Regions from separate parts of the Caballeronia sp. TF1N1 genome, predicted to be linked through region 2. Evidence: predicted binding sites of a transcription regulator. Region 2 holds the regulator's gene; the other holds the start of a gene.
The links. Region 2 encodes LexA, which represses DNA repair genes until DNA is damaged. Its sites were predicted from a motif close to ACTGTATNNNNATACAGT; they were not measured.

Region 1: dinB (DNA polymerase IV) is a predicted target of LexA. The motif match lies at 3,020-3,037, and genes of this name have one in related genera.

The regions. Positions count from the first base shown of each region.
Region 1 covers NZ_CP084627.1:1,218,527-1,226,067, reverse strand. Annotated here, with positions in the region: gene LDZ28_RS19650 (HAMP domain-containing sensor histidine kinase) at 1-13, shown strand, start outside; gene LDZ28_RS19645 (response regulator transcription factor) at 119-802, shown strand; gene LDZ28_RS19640 (transcriptional regulator) at 810-995, opposite strand; gene LDZ28_RS19635 (hypothetical protein) at 1,279-1,644, shown strand; gene LDZ28_RS19630 (ATP-binding protein) at 1,786-2,961, shown strand; gene dinB (DNA polymerase IV) at 3,136-4,302, shown strand; gene LDZ28_RS19620 (TauD/TfdA family dioxygenase) at 4,457-5,314, shown strand; gene LDZ28_RS19615 (ABC transporter substrate-binding protein) at 5,341-6,360, shown strand; gene LDZ28_RS19610 (ABC transporter ATP-binding protein) at 6,464-7,288, shown strand; gene LDZ28_RS19605 (ABC transporter permease) at 7,285-7,541, shown strand, end outside.
Region 2 covers NZ_CP084626.1:1,532,047-1,539,587, reverse strand. Annotated here, with positions in the region: gene nodI (nodulation factor ABC transporter ATP-binding protein NodI) at 1-56, opposite strand, end outside; gene LDZ28_RS07110 (universal stress protein) at 361-870, shown strand; gene LDZ28_RS07105 (DUF2939 domain-containing protein) at 1,030-1,647, opposite strand; gene LDZ28_RS07100 (hypothetical protein) at 1,806-2,132, opposite strand; gene lexA (transcriptional repressor LexA) at 2,293-2,970, opposite strand; gene LDZ28_RS07090 (sulfate ABC transporter substrate-binding protein) at 3,240-4,274, shown strand; gene cysT (sulfate ABC transporter permease subunit CysT) at 4,414-5,319, shown strand; gene cysW (sulfate ABC transporter permease subunit CysW) at 5,316-6,218, shown strand; gene LDZ28_RS07075 (sulfate/molybdate ABC transporter ATP-binding protein) at 6,239-7,333, shown strand; gene LDZ28_RS07070 (CysB family HTH-type transcriptional regulator) at 7,346-7,541, shown strand, end outside.

The DNA of each region.
Region 1 (7,541 bases), on a different contig from region 2:
AGCCACCGCTTAAAAGGAATGGCCGCGCTGTTTTGTGCCTATTACAATGGGATCGCGTGCTGCGCGTGGGTGATGACCGCGTCAGCTTGGTCGCGTCAACGCGGTGTGCGGACTCAACATGCGAATCCTACTAATCGAAGACGACGTACAGATCGGCACCAGCCTGATGCGCGCCCTCAAGGACGTCGATTACGCCGTGGACTGGGTGCGCGACGGCCAGGCGGGCCGCGAGGCCATGGACGCCGCCGAATACACGGTAGTACTGCTCGATCTCGGCTTGCCCGGCATGTCCGGCCTCGAAGTGTTGCGTGGTGCGCGCACGGCGGGCAACGCGACGCCCGTGCTGATCCTCACGGCTCGCGACGACCTCGACACGCGCGTGCAAGGGCTCGACCTCGGCGCGGACGACTACCTCCTCAAGCCCTTCGACACGCCCGAACTGCTGGCCCGCATCCGCGCGGTGCTGCGCAGAAAGGCGGGTTATGCCACCTCGCGTCTCGGCGACGAATCGATCAATCTCAACCTCGACCAGCGCACGCTTACGTGCGGCGAGACATCCGGCGTGCTGTCGGCGAAGGAGTTCGCGCTGATGCACGCACTCATGGAGCGGCCCGGCACCATCTTTTCGCGCGATCAACTCGAAGACCGGCTTTACGGCTGGGGCAAGGAAGTCGAAAGCAACGCTGTCGACGTGATCATCCATTCGGTGCGCAAAAAGTTCGGCGCAGCGGTGATCCGCAACGTACGCGGCCTCGGCTGGACCGTGATGCTGGGACAGGCGGGACGCGACGAAGCGAAGTGAGGGCGTGTCACGCGTAAGGGTCGTCGGGGCGACGGGGGATCGATCCGCAGAAGGTCATGCTGTACGCGTGGTCGCTTTCCTCGACCTGACGCATGCGGCGCTCGAGTTCGGCGTGATCGCCCGACGAGGCAAAGTAGTCGTCGTGCGAATGGTCGTCGGTGGCGGAAAAGAATCTGGAAAGACGTTCGAACATGATGCGCTCCTTAGGCGGACGGTTGGCGACGGCCTGCGCTCGGAATACAGTATGGCTCGTCGATGGAAACCAGAATAAGGCGCGCGAATTAGCGTTGAATGATGGCTCGCACATGCAGTCGCCAGCACAGAGTTGAGCCTGCGAAACATGTACGCCAGCGCACGCGAATGGGCTGCCGCGTCGCACCATCGCGTGGTATCTTCTTTCACACAGGTTTCACACAAGGATGGATGTACAGCAGCGCGTTTGCCCTTTCCGTCGAACGTCTCTCGTGAACGCCGCCATGAACGAAGTGCCTCGTACTCTCAGTGCCCGCGACCGCGTCGAACTGCTTTGCTGGCTGACGTGCGGCAGCCTCGGTGCGTACTATCTCAACGGCGACTGGCCCGCGCCGTCATTTCATGTCGAAGCCGCGCGCAAGTGGCTCGATCGGCATCAACGCGAAGCCGACTGGCTTGCTATCGCCAAACTCTCTGCCATTGCACGCGATCTTGCCGCGCGACATTGCGCTATCCTCGAATCCGACTGGGCGCGCGAAGCGGTCGAAGAGATTTTGGACAGCGAAGACCTCAACTTCAATTCGGGCGTGGTGCGGCCCATTCTGGAGGATTGCCGCCGGGCGTTGGCGGAGAAGCGGGTTTCGGAGTAGACGATTAACGTACGCGAGTCGTGAGGGCGGTCGCGCCGCCAACCGCAGGCCGCTAGCGCCACGTGCTCTATCTAGCGAAATATAGGAAAGTATAAGGTAGTCGAGATATACTACGCTATATATTGTTATAGAGTCATAGTCATGGATCCGGTTCGGAACCCATTTGCGCCCGGCGCCGGTAGCCAGCCGCCCGCACTCGCTGGGCGCGAAGCAATCATCGAGGACGCACGTATCGCCATTGAACGCGCGGTGCTCTGTAAGCCCAGCCGTTCGCAAATGTTTCTGGGCTTACGCGGCGTAGGCAAGACCGTGCTGCTCAACGCAGTCGAAGCGCTCGCTAATCAGCGTGGCCACGTCACTTCCATGATCGAGGCGCCCGAGAACAAATCGTTGGGTGAGCAACTGCTGCCACGCATGCATCAAGTGCTTCGAAAACTGTCAGTCGCCGCGAATGCCAAGGCGAAGACATACGACGCGCTGCGAGCGTTGAGGTCGTTTGCCTCCGCATTCAAGTTGGAATATGGCGATGTCTCAATCGCGGTGGATCCCGAAGTAGGAGTCGCGGACAGCGGCGACCTCGAGAATGATCTTCCAGAACTGTTCGTGCGTATCGGCGAGGCCGCTAAAGCTGCCGGTAAAGCCTGGACGCTCCTGATCGATGAAGTCCAGTACCTAAGCGAAAAAGACTTAGCCGCTCTCATCGTGTCATTGCACAAGATCAACCAGGCGCGCTTGCCCGTGCTGTTTTTCGGCGCCGGCTTGCCACAGGTCGCGGCCCTGTCGGGACAAGCCAAATCGTATGCGGAGCGGCTATTTCACTACCCGGAAGTCGGTGCTCTGCCTGAGGACGATGCCAAGGCCGCGATCCGTCAACCAGTGAACGACGAAGGCGCCGTTATCGACGATGCTGCTCTGAAAGAGATTTTCCTCAAGACGAGAGGCTATCCCTACTTTCTGCAGGAGTGGGGCCATCAGTCCTGGAATCTCGCCGTCGGCGACACGATTACCGTAAGCGACGCAAGGCGCGCCGAGTCGACAACGCTCAAGCGTCTGGACGAAGGGTTCTTCAAAGTTCGCTTCGATCGCCTGACGCCCAAGGAACGCGAATACGTCATTGCCATGGCGAAATTAGGCAGTGGCCCTTATCGTTCGTCCGACGTTGCGGACGCGCTCGGCGAAACCCCGCAGAGTCTCGGTCCTCGCCGCGCGCAGATCATTAACAAAGGCATGATCTACAGTCCGTCCCATGGTGATATCGCGTTCACCGTGCCGATGTTCAATGACTACCTGATTCGCAATTTAAGCATTCTTGGCTGACCGGGCTGCGGATTTGCGCCGAGCGCCGCTAGGGACATAAGGCAGACTAGCGCGAATCACTGTATGAATGTACAGTATGCGCATTTTCCGCGTTCTTCGCGCCCGCGCATGTTTAGCCACGTCCTTCGCACGTCGTCGTCTTCCGGCCTTGTCGGCACGCGTCCGTTCTAGGCAATGGACACGCCCGCCACGCCCACGACTCGCCGTATCGCGCATCTGGACATGGATGCGTTCTTCGCCTCCGTCGAATTGCTGCGCTATCCCGAACTGCGCGGTCAGCCGGTGGTGGTCGGCGGCGGACGCAATGCCATTCCCGAGACGCTGGCCGATGGCACACGCCGCTTCAGAAAACTGCGTGATTACGCGGGGCGCGGTGTCGTCACCACCTCCACTTACGAAGCGCGCAAGTTCGGCGTGTTCTCGGCCATGGGCATGATGAAGGCCGCGCAACTCGCGCCCGACGCCATTCTTCTGCCCACGGATTTCGAGTCGTATCGCCATTACTCGCGGCTCTTCAAGACAGCCGTCGCGGCGTTCACGTCGCAGATAGAGAATCGCGGCATCGACGAGATTTATATCGACGTGACCGACATGCCGGGCGATTCCGCAAGCATCGGCCGGCGCATGAAGGACGCGGTGCACGAAGCCACCGGGCTTACGTGCTCGATCTGCATCGCGCCGAACAAGCTGCTGGCGAAGATCGGCTCGGAGCTCGACAAGCCCGACGGCCTGACCATCCTGACGATGGACGATCTCCCCACACGCATCTGGCCGCTCGCGGCGCGCAAGGTGAATGGCATCGGGCCCAAGGCGAGCGAAAGGCTGGCGGCGCTCGGTATCGCGACGGTGGGTGACATTGCCGCCGCCGACCTGGGATTTCTGCAGACGCATTTTGGCGGCACTTACGCCGCATGGCTCGCGCGTATCGCGCAGGGACAGGACGATCGGCCCGTGGTCGTGAGTTCGCAGCCGAAGTCGATGAGCCGTGAGACCACGTTCGAGCGCGATCTGCATCCGAAGAACGACCGCGCGAAGCTCTCCGAGGCGTTCACGGGGCTGTGCAAGAAAGTCGCCGACGACCTACAGCGCAAAGGTTACGTAGGCCGCACGGTCGGCATCAAGCTGCGTTTCGACGACTTCCGCACGCTCACGCGTGATCTGACCATTCCCGTTTCCACCGACGACCCCGTCGAGATTCGCCGCGCCGCTACCGAATGCGTGAAGCGCATTACGCTGGATCGACGGCTGCGGTTACTCGGCGTGCGCGTGAGCGCGTTGAGCGTGCGCGGAGAGGACGGCGGCTTCATCGAACCGATTCAAGTGGAACTGCCGTTCGACTGAGGCGTTAAGCGCCAAAGGGAATAAGCAAATCGCGGATCGTTCGTTGGCGGCACGGCCGCGACGAAGTAGATTGGCTGTCTTTGCGCCGTTCAAGAACATCGTGACGACCCTCGCACCGACCCTCGAAAGTTCGACCCAAGCCGCCGATCGATCCATCGACGAATCCATTCAAATTCGCGCCTTCGACGCGCCGCTCGGCGCCGAGGTCATCGGGCTCGATCTGAGCAAGCCGCTCTCGCAAGCCGATTTCGCGCGCATTCATCGCGCGCATCTCGATCATCACGTGCTCGTGTTTCGCGACCAGCGCATCACGCCGGAACAGCAGGTCACGTTCAGCAAGCGCTTCGGGCCGCTGCAAATTCACGTGCTCAAGCAGTTCGCGCTCGCCGGGCATCCGGAAGTGCTGATCGTTTCCAACGTGCTCGAAAACGGCAAGCCGATCGGTCTCGGCGATGCCGGGCACTTCTGGCACTCGGACCTCTCGTACAAGGAAACGCCGAGTCTCGGCTCACTGCTGCATGCGCAGGAGTTGCCGAAAGTTGGCGGCGATACGCTGTTTTCGAATCAGCATCTTGCGTGGGATACGTTGCCCGAGCATCTGCGTCGCGCAGTCGAAGGACGCCGCGCGGAGCATACCTATCTTGCCAAATACGCCGAGTTGCAGAAACGCAGTCCGTGGCGCCCGAACCTGACGCCCGAGCAAATCGCGCAGGTCAAACCGGTGGTGCATCCCATTGTGCGGACGCATCCGGAGAACGGGCGTCGCGCGCTTTTCGTGAGCGAGCACTTCACCACGCGCATCATCGACATGCCGGAAGACGAGAGCCGCGCGCTCCTCGACGAAATCTTCGCGCATAGCGTGAAGCCGGAGTTTCTTTACCGCCACGAGTGGCGCAATCACGACATGGTGTTCTGGGACAACCGCTCGGTCATGCACTTGGCCGCCGGCACGCCCGACGACGAACGCCGCAAGCTGTATCGCACGACCATTGAAGGCGACGCGCCGTTCTGAGCGCTTATTTCACGGGGTTTTCTCACATGCATTCTCGTTTCGGGAAGCGTTCGTTGCGCGTGCTCGCCGCCGCGCTCGTCGTCTCGTTGGGCTGTTCGGCGACCGCGCAGGCGGAAGGCACGTTGCGCGTGGCCGAGCAATTCGGCGTGGTTTATCTGCTGCTCAACGTGGCGCGCGATCAGAAATTCATCGAGCAGGAAGGCAAGAAGCAAGGCGTCGATATCAAGGTCGATTGGGCCAAGCTCTCGGGTGGCGCGAGCATCAACGACGCGTTGTTGTCCGGCTCCGTGGATATCGCGGCGGCAGGCGTCGGTCCGTTGCTCACGATCTGGGATCGCACGCACGGCAAGCAGAACGTGAAGGGCGTGGCGTCGCTTGGCAATCTGCCGTATTACCTCGTATCGAACGATCCGCGCGTGAAGACCATCGCCGATTTCAGCGATAAAGATCGAATAGCGGTGCCGGCCGTGGGCGTCTCGGTGCAGTCGCGCATTCTGCAATTCGCGTCGGCCAAGCAATGGGGCGACAAGCAGTACGATCGCCTCGACAAGCTCACGCAAGCGGTGCCGCATCCGGACGCGGCGGCGGCCATCATCGCGGGCGGCACGGAAATCAACGCGCACTTTGGCAATCCGCCGTTCCAGCAGCAGGAACTCGCGGGCAATCCGAAAGCGCATATCGTGCTCAACTCGTATGACGTGCTGGGTGGGCCGAGTTCGGCCACCGTGCTCTATGCAACGGAGAAGTTCCGCAATGAGAACCCGAAGACGTATCGCGCTTTCGTCGATGGCCTCAACGATGCGGCGCGCTTCGTCACCGCCAATCCCGAGAAGGCGGCCGACATCTATTTGCGCGTGAACAACGCGAAGCTCGACCGTGATCTGCTCCTCAAGGTCATCAAGGACCCTGCTGTGCAGTTCAAGGTCCAGCCGCAGAACACCTTTCCGCTTGCGCAGTTCATGCATCGCGTGGGCGCGATCAAGAACGATCCCAAATCGTGGCAAGACTACTTTTTCGACGATCCCGTGACGCGCGGCGGCAGTTGATATCGAGTTGATATCGTGCTGACTGCTTTCCATATTCGCAAAGATTGGTTAGGCGAACGTGCCGCCCTGACTATGCTTGAGGATTGCATTCAGGCATAAGATCATGGCGGCGAATCCCCAAGCCATTTATCCGCGCGAACCCCAGCCCGAAGCCGGGACGAGCGACAAGCTGCTGTCGGCCAGAAACGTTTCTCTCGAATACCGCACGCCCGAAAGGCTCGTGCGGGCCACGCACGATGTCAGCTTCGACGTCTATGGCGCCGACCGCTTCGTGCTGCTCGGCCCTTCGGGCTGCGGCAAATCCACCTTGCTGAAGGCCGTCGCGGGCTTTATCGAACCGGTGTCGGGCAGTATCGAAATAGCCGGTGAGCGCGTGAAGGGGCCGGGCGCGGATCGTATCGTCGTGTTCCAGGAATTCGATCAGTTGCCGCCGTGGAAGACGGTGCTGCAAAACGTCGCGTTTCCGCTGCGCGTCGCGCGCAAGCTCAGTCGCGCCGAGGCACGCGAACGCGCGCTCCATTATCTCGACAAGGTAGGTTTGGCGCGTTTCGCGGATGCCTATCCCCATACGCTCTCGGGCGGCATGAAGCAACGTGTGGCGATTGCACGCGCGCTTGCCATGCAGCCGCGCATTCTGCTGATGGACGAGCCCTTCGCCGCACTCGATGCACTCACGCGCCGCCGCATGCAGGAAGAGTTGCTGCGTCTGTGGGGCGATGAGCGCTTCACACTCATGTTCGTCACGCATTCGATCGAAGAGGCGTTGATCGTCGGCAATCGCATCTTGTTACTGACGCCGCATCCGGGACGCGTGCGCGCCGAACTGAATAGCCATCAATACACGCAGGAAAGTCTGGGTCGCGGGGAGTTTCAGCAAAGCGTCGCGCGCATTCATCGCTTGCTGTTCGAAGAGGAGGCCGCGCAATGAGCACGCCGCATCTCGCTGCGCCGCCGGTACGCCCGGAATATGAAGTAGAGCCTGCCGCGCCCGCGGACATTCAGTATCAAAGCGAAGTCAAACTGCCGCTCGCGCGGCGGATCGCGGACATGTCGTGGCTGCGCAAGACGCTGATTGCGCTGGTGCTCATCGGCATTTGGGAAATCGCCGCGCGCTTCGTCGATAACGATCTTTTACTGCCGACGTTCAGCGCAACGGCCGTTGCGTTCGTGCAGGGGATCAT
Region 2 (7,541 bases):
TCGATCGCTGGCGCCGCGTTCGAGTTCGCGCCAGTTCGGTGATTTATGTCGGTCATGCGGCGGTCCTGCGAGGAGAAAACTCAGCCGGCTAGTGTAATCCAATGCACCAGCGCGGCGCTTTGCATGCAAGCGCATGCATCGTTCCTGTGATCGAAGCGTGCATCGCTTCTTCCTGTTGTTTTGGCAAATGGCGCCGCAAGCTTGTCCGGCAAGGCTCGCACGCCTCTGGCACGGTGTGCGCTAGCGCTTGTTGCCGTGTAAGCGTTTTCCATCGTTGCCACGCATGAGGCGACCTACCATGATGAAGATGCGCCGCACTCGATTTGCCGACACCATCGGCTACGCGGCAGGGAGATCATGATGTCAGGCTATCGAAAAATCCTGTTGTGCTACGACGGCTCCAGAGAGGGCCGCAAGGCGTTGCGTCAGGGCGCAAATCTCGCGCTTGCCTTGAACGCGGAGACGCACGTGCTGGCGGTGGTGGATATGCGTTCGAGCATTGCGCAAAGCGCCGGTCTTCTGACCGACATGGCATGCGGACGGTTCGAGGATGCCGCACGCGATATCCTGCAAGAAGGCGTGGAGTGGCTGCGCGAACGCGGCTTGCAGGCGCAGGGCCATTTCGCATTCGGGCATCCGATCGATGAAATCGCCACGCTGGCGGAAAGTCTTAAGGTCGATCTGGTCGTGGTCGGCCATCGATGCCGCAGCGGTCTCGCGCGCTGGTGGATGGGCGCGGGCAACACACCGCTGCTCGATCGCGTGTCATGCAGCATATTGGTTGCGGTTTGTCAGTCAGGTGAGTCGGCCGAAGCGGAAGATGAGGCGGCTTATGCGGCGAAGCCGAACCGGGCCGAAGTAAGTGTTTGAGGATAGGTGTGCGCGATGAGGCTGGCCTGCGTCGGCCAGTGCTCTTTTGCGCTATCAGCGCCAGCTGCCGTCTCCTTGCGTGACGGCCGCGCACGCTTAACGCCGCAAAAAATGCCATGAAGCGCTTACCGGCACTTTAATGGTTGTCCAACAACGAACTCACCCGTTCAAATCAACCGCGATCAGCTTCCACGTTATCAACCCGTACCGATGAAAGATCGCGGAGTACCGCGCATCGCCGGCACCGTGCTGGTAGGTCACCACGAACGTATCGAAGCTGCGATATCCGGCCGTGGTCTGCGGTGGTTGTCGCGGCGGTTCTTGAGTCGCAACCATGCTCGATGCCGCTTCCGAAGGCGGTGAACTCGCCGCCACCTGACCGTCTCGAACCGGTGGCACGACGGCGGGTGGATGCTCGCCTGGATCTCCCCGCGGCGGAATGCCATTCAAAATCGCGGCGACGCCTTCGGGCGTAGCGTAGGAATCCACCAGCGGCCCTACGAGCGCCGCGCCGATCATTGCACCGATGATCGCGAGCGGATTGCCGCTCTTCTGGATATCGACGCGCCGCGTCAGCAGTGCGCCGACTTGCTCTTTGAGACTTTCACGCAGTGCGGGGAAGTCGACGTATTCGTTGACGGTCTGTGCATCGCGCGCATCGGCCGCGTGCTTGACGCGGTTCAGTGCGATATAGGGCGACGCATAGACAAGGCTTAACCCTGCAACGATGAAGAGAATGACGAGCGTGACGACGAGATAACGCGTAGTGCGGGACATGCGAAGGAACGACCCCCGGCGTGACATGGGTGACATGAAAGAACGATTGACCATGTTCACGCCGGATATATCCCGAGCTTCATTCCTTGCAGCCGATAGATTGCGGACTGCCTGCATTGCACATAACTCAAATTCACTCGGCAAACGCTCTACCGCCCTCAGGCCAGAATGCCGCTGCTAACGCCGGCGCGTTCCTCGTCGATACACCGGTCGATCATGCGCGACACCTCGCCGATATTGCCGACCATGATTACCCGCGACTCACTGCGATACACCCGCACCGGCGCGCGCTGTTCCGATTCCGCATGCACCGCGCTATTGAGCGACACACGGGCGAAGGCGGGTTGACGCGACGGCAACGCGGGCATCTCGTCGAAGAGATCGGGCGCCGCTTCAGGCCGCGCCACGGCGCATGAGATCAGCGAGCGCAAATGACGCAGACGGCCAAACTGACGAAAGGGCAGCAAACGGGCGAAACGTTCCATGATGACTCTCCAGACGGCGGACGACAGACGATAGGACGCACCGCGGCACGCCGCGAGCGGTGGCCGTCATGCTTGTAATTTTTGAAACGTGCCGCGTCGCGCGAGGGCGAGGAGGCGAAGCGGGCGGCGGTGTTGACGCGCCGCGCGCTGGAGTCGTGCGTTAGAACTCGCCGGAGCGGATGAGCCCGACCGCGATTCCTTCCAGCGCGAAGTCGCCGCTGCCGGAGCGCACGAAGATGTTTTCGTAGTCGGGATTCTCCGCGACCAATTCCACGCCATCTGGCCGGCGCTTCCAGCGTTTCACCGTGACGTCGTCGCCAATACGCGCGACCACGATCTGCCCGTCTTTCGCTTCATTGCGCTTCTGTACGGCAAGCAGGTCGCCGTCGAGAATGCCCGCGTCGCGCATGGACAAGCCGCGCACCTTCAGCAGATAGTCGGGCTTGCCCGAAAAGAACGCAGGGTCGCACGCGTAGTGTTGCGAGATATGCTCCTGCGCAAGGATGGGACTGCCCGCCGCAACGCGCCCGACCAGCGGAAGCGACAACTGCATGATGCTCTGATGCGGCAAGGTGAACTGATGCGGAAGATCGTCCGAACGGTCGATGCGCGCGGAGCCTCCCAACAGGCGGATGCCACGCGACGAACCCGCCGCGAGTTCGATCACGCCCTTGCGCGCCAGTGCCCGCAGATGTTCCTCGGCGGAGTTCGCGGAGCTGAAGCCAAGCACGGCAGCAATTTCGGCACGCGTGGGCGGAAAGCCCGTGCGGTCGATGGCTCGCTGGATGAGCTCGAACACTTGCTGCTGTCGCGCGGTAAGTTTTGAGGGTTTGGTCACTTGCTGGAGCCTCGGCGCACTGTATGGATGGACAGATGACTGTATTTTTATACAGTATTTCGCGCTTTTCAAGCTTTACTTGAAGTTCGTCGCCAGATCCTTTACTGACAAGGCTGCAGCGCGCCCAAACAGTCGCTATTTGTCCCTCGGACTGCGAAAAACCTCGCTTTAGCACTTTTGCATCTAAAAAAGTGAGAAACAATTATTTCTAATCATATAAGCTCGCCTTTAGACTGATTCCGTCAATTCGATAAGACGGAGAACGGGGAATGCATAGCATCAGGGCTGGATTGAAGGGCGGCGCGAAACAACTCTTTGCCGCGCTGGCGATCACGGCGGCGAGTTTCGGAATCTCGGCCACCGCGCACGCGGACACGTCGTTTCTGAACGTCTCGTACGATCCGACGCGCGAGTTGTATCAGGACTTCAACCAGGCCTTTGCGAAGAAGTGGAAGGCGGACACCGGTGAAACGGTCACTTTCAAGCAATCTCACGGCGGTTCTGGTGGCCAAGCGCGCGCGGTTCTAGACGGGCTTCAGGCAGACGTCGTGACGCTTGCGCTTGCTTACGACATCGACGCGCTCGCCTCCAAGGGCATCGTCGGGACGGACTGGCAGAAGCGTCTGCCGGACAATGCATCGCCGTACACGTCGACCATTGTGTTTCTAGTGCGCAAAGGCAACCCGAAGGGCATCAAGGACTGGGACGATCTCACCAAGCCGGGCGTGTCGATCGTCACGCCGAACCCGAAGACCTCGGGCGGCGCGCGCTGGAACTATTTGGCGGCGTGGGCGTATGCGCAACACAAGCCCGGCGGCAACGAAGAGACCGCGAAGGAGTTCGTGACCAAGCTCTACAAGAACGCAGGCGTGCTCGATTCCGGCGCACGCGGCGCGACCACCAGCTTCGTGCAGCGCGGTCAGGGCGACGTGCTGATCGCATGGGAAAACGAGGCGTTCCTGTCGCTCAAGGAATTCGGTCCGGAGAAGTTCCAGATCGTGGTTCCTTCGGTGAGCATTCTGGCCGAGCCGCCGGTCGCGGTGGTGGACAAGGTCGTCGACAAGCACGGCACGCGCAAGCTGGCCGAAGCGTATCTGAAGTATCTGTATAGCGACGAAGGCCAGCAGATCGCGGCGCGCAATTTCTATCGTCCGCGTTCGGACAAGGTGCCCGCCGAGCTGACCAAGCAGTTCCCCAAGCTCAAGCTCTACACCATCGACGACACCTTCGGTGGCTGGACCAAAGCGCAGAAGACGCACTTCGCGGACGGCGGCGTGTTCGATTCGATCTATCAGCCGCAGTAAGCAGGCAAGAGACCGGGCGCCGCGAGGCGCTCGAGTCGCAATGAAAGCGGCCGCAAAGAAGGCCGCGCATGACGAGACTAAAAAACAGTGCGCTTATCCCCCGGGCGCCGAAGGCAGGACGATCAAGGATGAAGCAAAGATGACAACGTTCACTTTCCGAAAGCCGAGTGCGTTACCCGGCTTTGGGCTGACGATCGGCATCACGGTGGCTTACCTGAGCCTCGTGGTGCTGATTCCGCTTGCGGCGACCTTCGCCAAGACCGCGACGCTCGACTGGGCGCAGTTCGTTCGCGCCGTCACCGGGCCGCGTGTGCTGGCGTCGTATCGGCTCACTTTCACGGCGGCGCTCGGCGGGGCGGTCATCAACGCGATCTTCGGCTTCCTGGTCGCATGGGTGCTCGTGCGCTACACGTTCCCGTTCAAGCGTGTCGTCGATGCCATCGTCGATCTGCCGTTTGCGCTGCCGACCTCCGTTGCCGGCATTTCGCTTGCCGCCGTGTACGCGAGCAACGGCTGGATCGGGCAGTATCTCGCGCCGCTCGGCATCAAGGTGGCGTTCACGCCGCTCGGCGTGCTCGTGGCGCTGACGTTCATCGGCTTGCCGTTCGTCGTGCGCACGGTGCAGCCGGTGCTCGAAGACTTCGAGCGCGAGCAGGAAGAAGCCGCCGCATGTCTTGGCGCCACGCGCTGGCTGACGTTTCGCCGCGTCGTGTTGCCGGCGCTCTTTCCCGCGCTTCTGACCGGTTTCGCGCTTGCGTTCGCGCGCGCGCTCGGCGAATACGGTTCGGTCATCTTCATCGCGGGCAATGTACCGATGAAATCGGAGATCACGTCGCTGCTCATCATCACCAAGCTCGAACAGTACGACTATGCCGGCGCGACGGCCATCGCCGTCGTGATGCTGTGCGTGTCCTTTCTCATGCTGCTCCTCATCAACACGCTGCAATGGTTCCTGCAACGCCGCACGAGCAAGACGGGCGCGGCGCCCGTGGTGGCCGCGGGGCCCTCGCTGCATGCCGGAACTCCGGGCGGAGGTCACGCATGAGCACGCCAAACAGCAAGGCGCTTCCCGTGAACACCGCCGCGCGCGGCGAGACCAACCGGCTCAATCCCGTCACCGAACCGCGCGCCGTGCGCTGGATACTCACGGGTATCGCGCTCGTGTTTCTCGCGCTGTTTCTGGTCGTGCCACTCGTCGCCGTGTTCGTGCAGGCCTTCGCGAAGGGCATCGACTATTACTTCGATTCGCTCAAGGACCCGGACGCGTGGTCGGCCATCAAGCTCACGCTCTTGACCGCCGCGATTGCCGTGCCGCTCAACGTGGTGTTCGGGCTCGCGGCATCGTGGGCCATCGCCAAGTTCGAGTTTCGCGGCAAGGCGCTTCTGACGACGCTCATCGACTTGCCGTTCTCGGTGTCGCCCGTGATCTCCGGCCTCATCTACGTGCTCATGTTCGGCGCGCAGGGCTGGTTCGGACCGTGGCTGATTTCGCACGATGTGCAGATCATCTTCGCGGTGCCGGGAATCGTGCTCGCGACCATCTTCGTGACGTTCCCGTTCGTCGCGCGCGAACTGATTCCGTTGATGCAGGCGCAAGGCAACGACGAGGAAGAGGCCGCGCACGTGCTCGGCGCGTCGGGCTGGCAGATCTTCCGGCGCGTGACGTTGCCCAACGTGAAGTGGGGCCTGCTCTACGGCGTGATTCTCTGTAACGCGCGCGCGATGGGCGAGTTCGGCGCGGTCTCGGTGGTCTCGGGCCACATTCGCGGCCAGACCGACACCATGCCGCTGCACGTCGAGATTCTCTACAACGAATACAACTTCTCGGCCGCCTTCGCGGTGGCGTCGCTGCTTGCATTGCTCGCGCTCGTCACGCTCGGGCTGAAGCTGCTCGCGGAGCGCCGCATGACGGCCACGCTGAGCGACGTGAAGGCAACCGTATAAATGGAAGGCGTGGATCAATCATGAGCATCATCGTTCGCAATCTGCAGAAGCGCTTCGGCACCTTCACCGCGCTCGACAACGTCACGCTGGATTTTCCGTCGGGCGAACTCGTCGCGCTGCTCGGACCTTCCGGCTGCGGCAAGACAACGCTCTTGCGCGTGATCGCCGGCCTCGAATATGCCGATGCCGGTCAGGTCGTGCTCAACGGCGAGGACGTTGCCGAAGTGGGCGCGCGTGAGCGGCAAGTCGGCTTCGTGTTCCAGCATTACGCGCTGTTCCGCCACATGACCGTGTTCGAGAACGTCGCCTTCGGCTTGCGCGTGAAGCCGCGCCGCGAGCGGCCAACGGAGGCCGTCATCCGCGAGAAGGTGCATGAATTGTTGAAGCTCGTGCAACTCGACTGGCTCGCGGAGCGCTTTCCGTCCGAACTGTCGGGCGGTCAGCGTCAACGTATCGCGTTGGCGCGAGCGCTTGCCGTCGAACCTAAAGTGCTGCTGCTCGACGAACCCTTCGGCGCGCTCGACGCCAAGGTGCGCAAGGAATTACGTAGCTGGCTGCGCCGTCTGCACGACGATCTGCATATCTCGACGCTCTTCGTCACGCACGACCAGGAAGAGGCGCTCGAAGTGGCGGATCGCATCGTCGTGATGAATCACGGGCGCGTGGAGCAGGTGGGCAGCCCGCAAGACGTGTATGACCATCCGCAGACCTCGTTCGTCTACGAGTTCCTCGGTGCGGCCAATCGCCTGCAAGGTCATGTCGATGCCAACGGCTTCGTCGCCGATGGCGCCACGCAGGCCATTGCCGTGCCCGCGCATTTCAGCGGCCGCGCGCTGGCCTACGTGCGTCCGCACGATCTGGCGATCTATCCCGTCGATGGCACGCATCGCGACGGCATCGTGGTCGGCGTGCGGCGCGTGGTGACGCTCGGCGGCTCCGTGCGCGTGGAACTCGAAGGCAACTCGGGGCGCATTCTCGAAGCGGAACTCGACCGCGAGTCGTGGCGCACGCTGCGACTCGACGTAGGCGACGGCGCGACCGCCGTGCCGCGCGCGTTGCGCGTCTTCCCGGCAGGCGATGCGAACGGGGCACAACAAACAAAAGCAACGGCATAAAGAGAGGCTGAAATGAACTTCCAGCAATTGCGCTTCGTGCGCGAAGCAGTGCGTCAGAACATGAATCTGACCGAGGTCGCGAACGTGCTCTATACGTCGCAGTCTGGCGTGTCGAAGCAGATCAAGGACCTCGAGGACGAACTCGGCGTCGATATCTTCATCCGACGCGGCAAGCGTCTGACCGGACTTACCGAGCCTGGCAAACAGG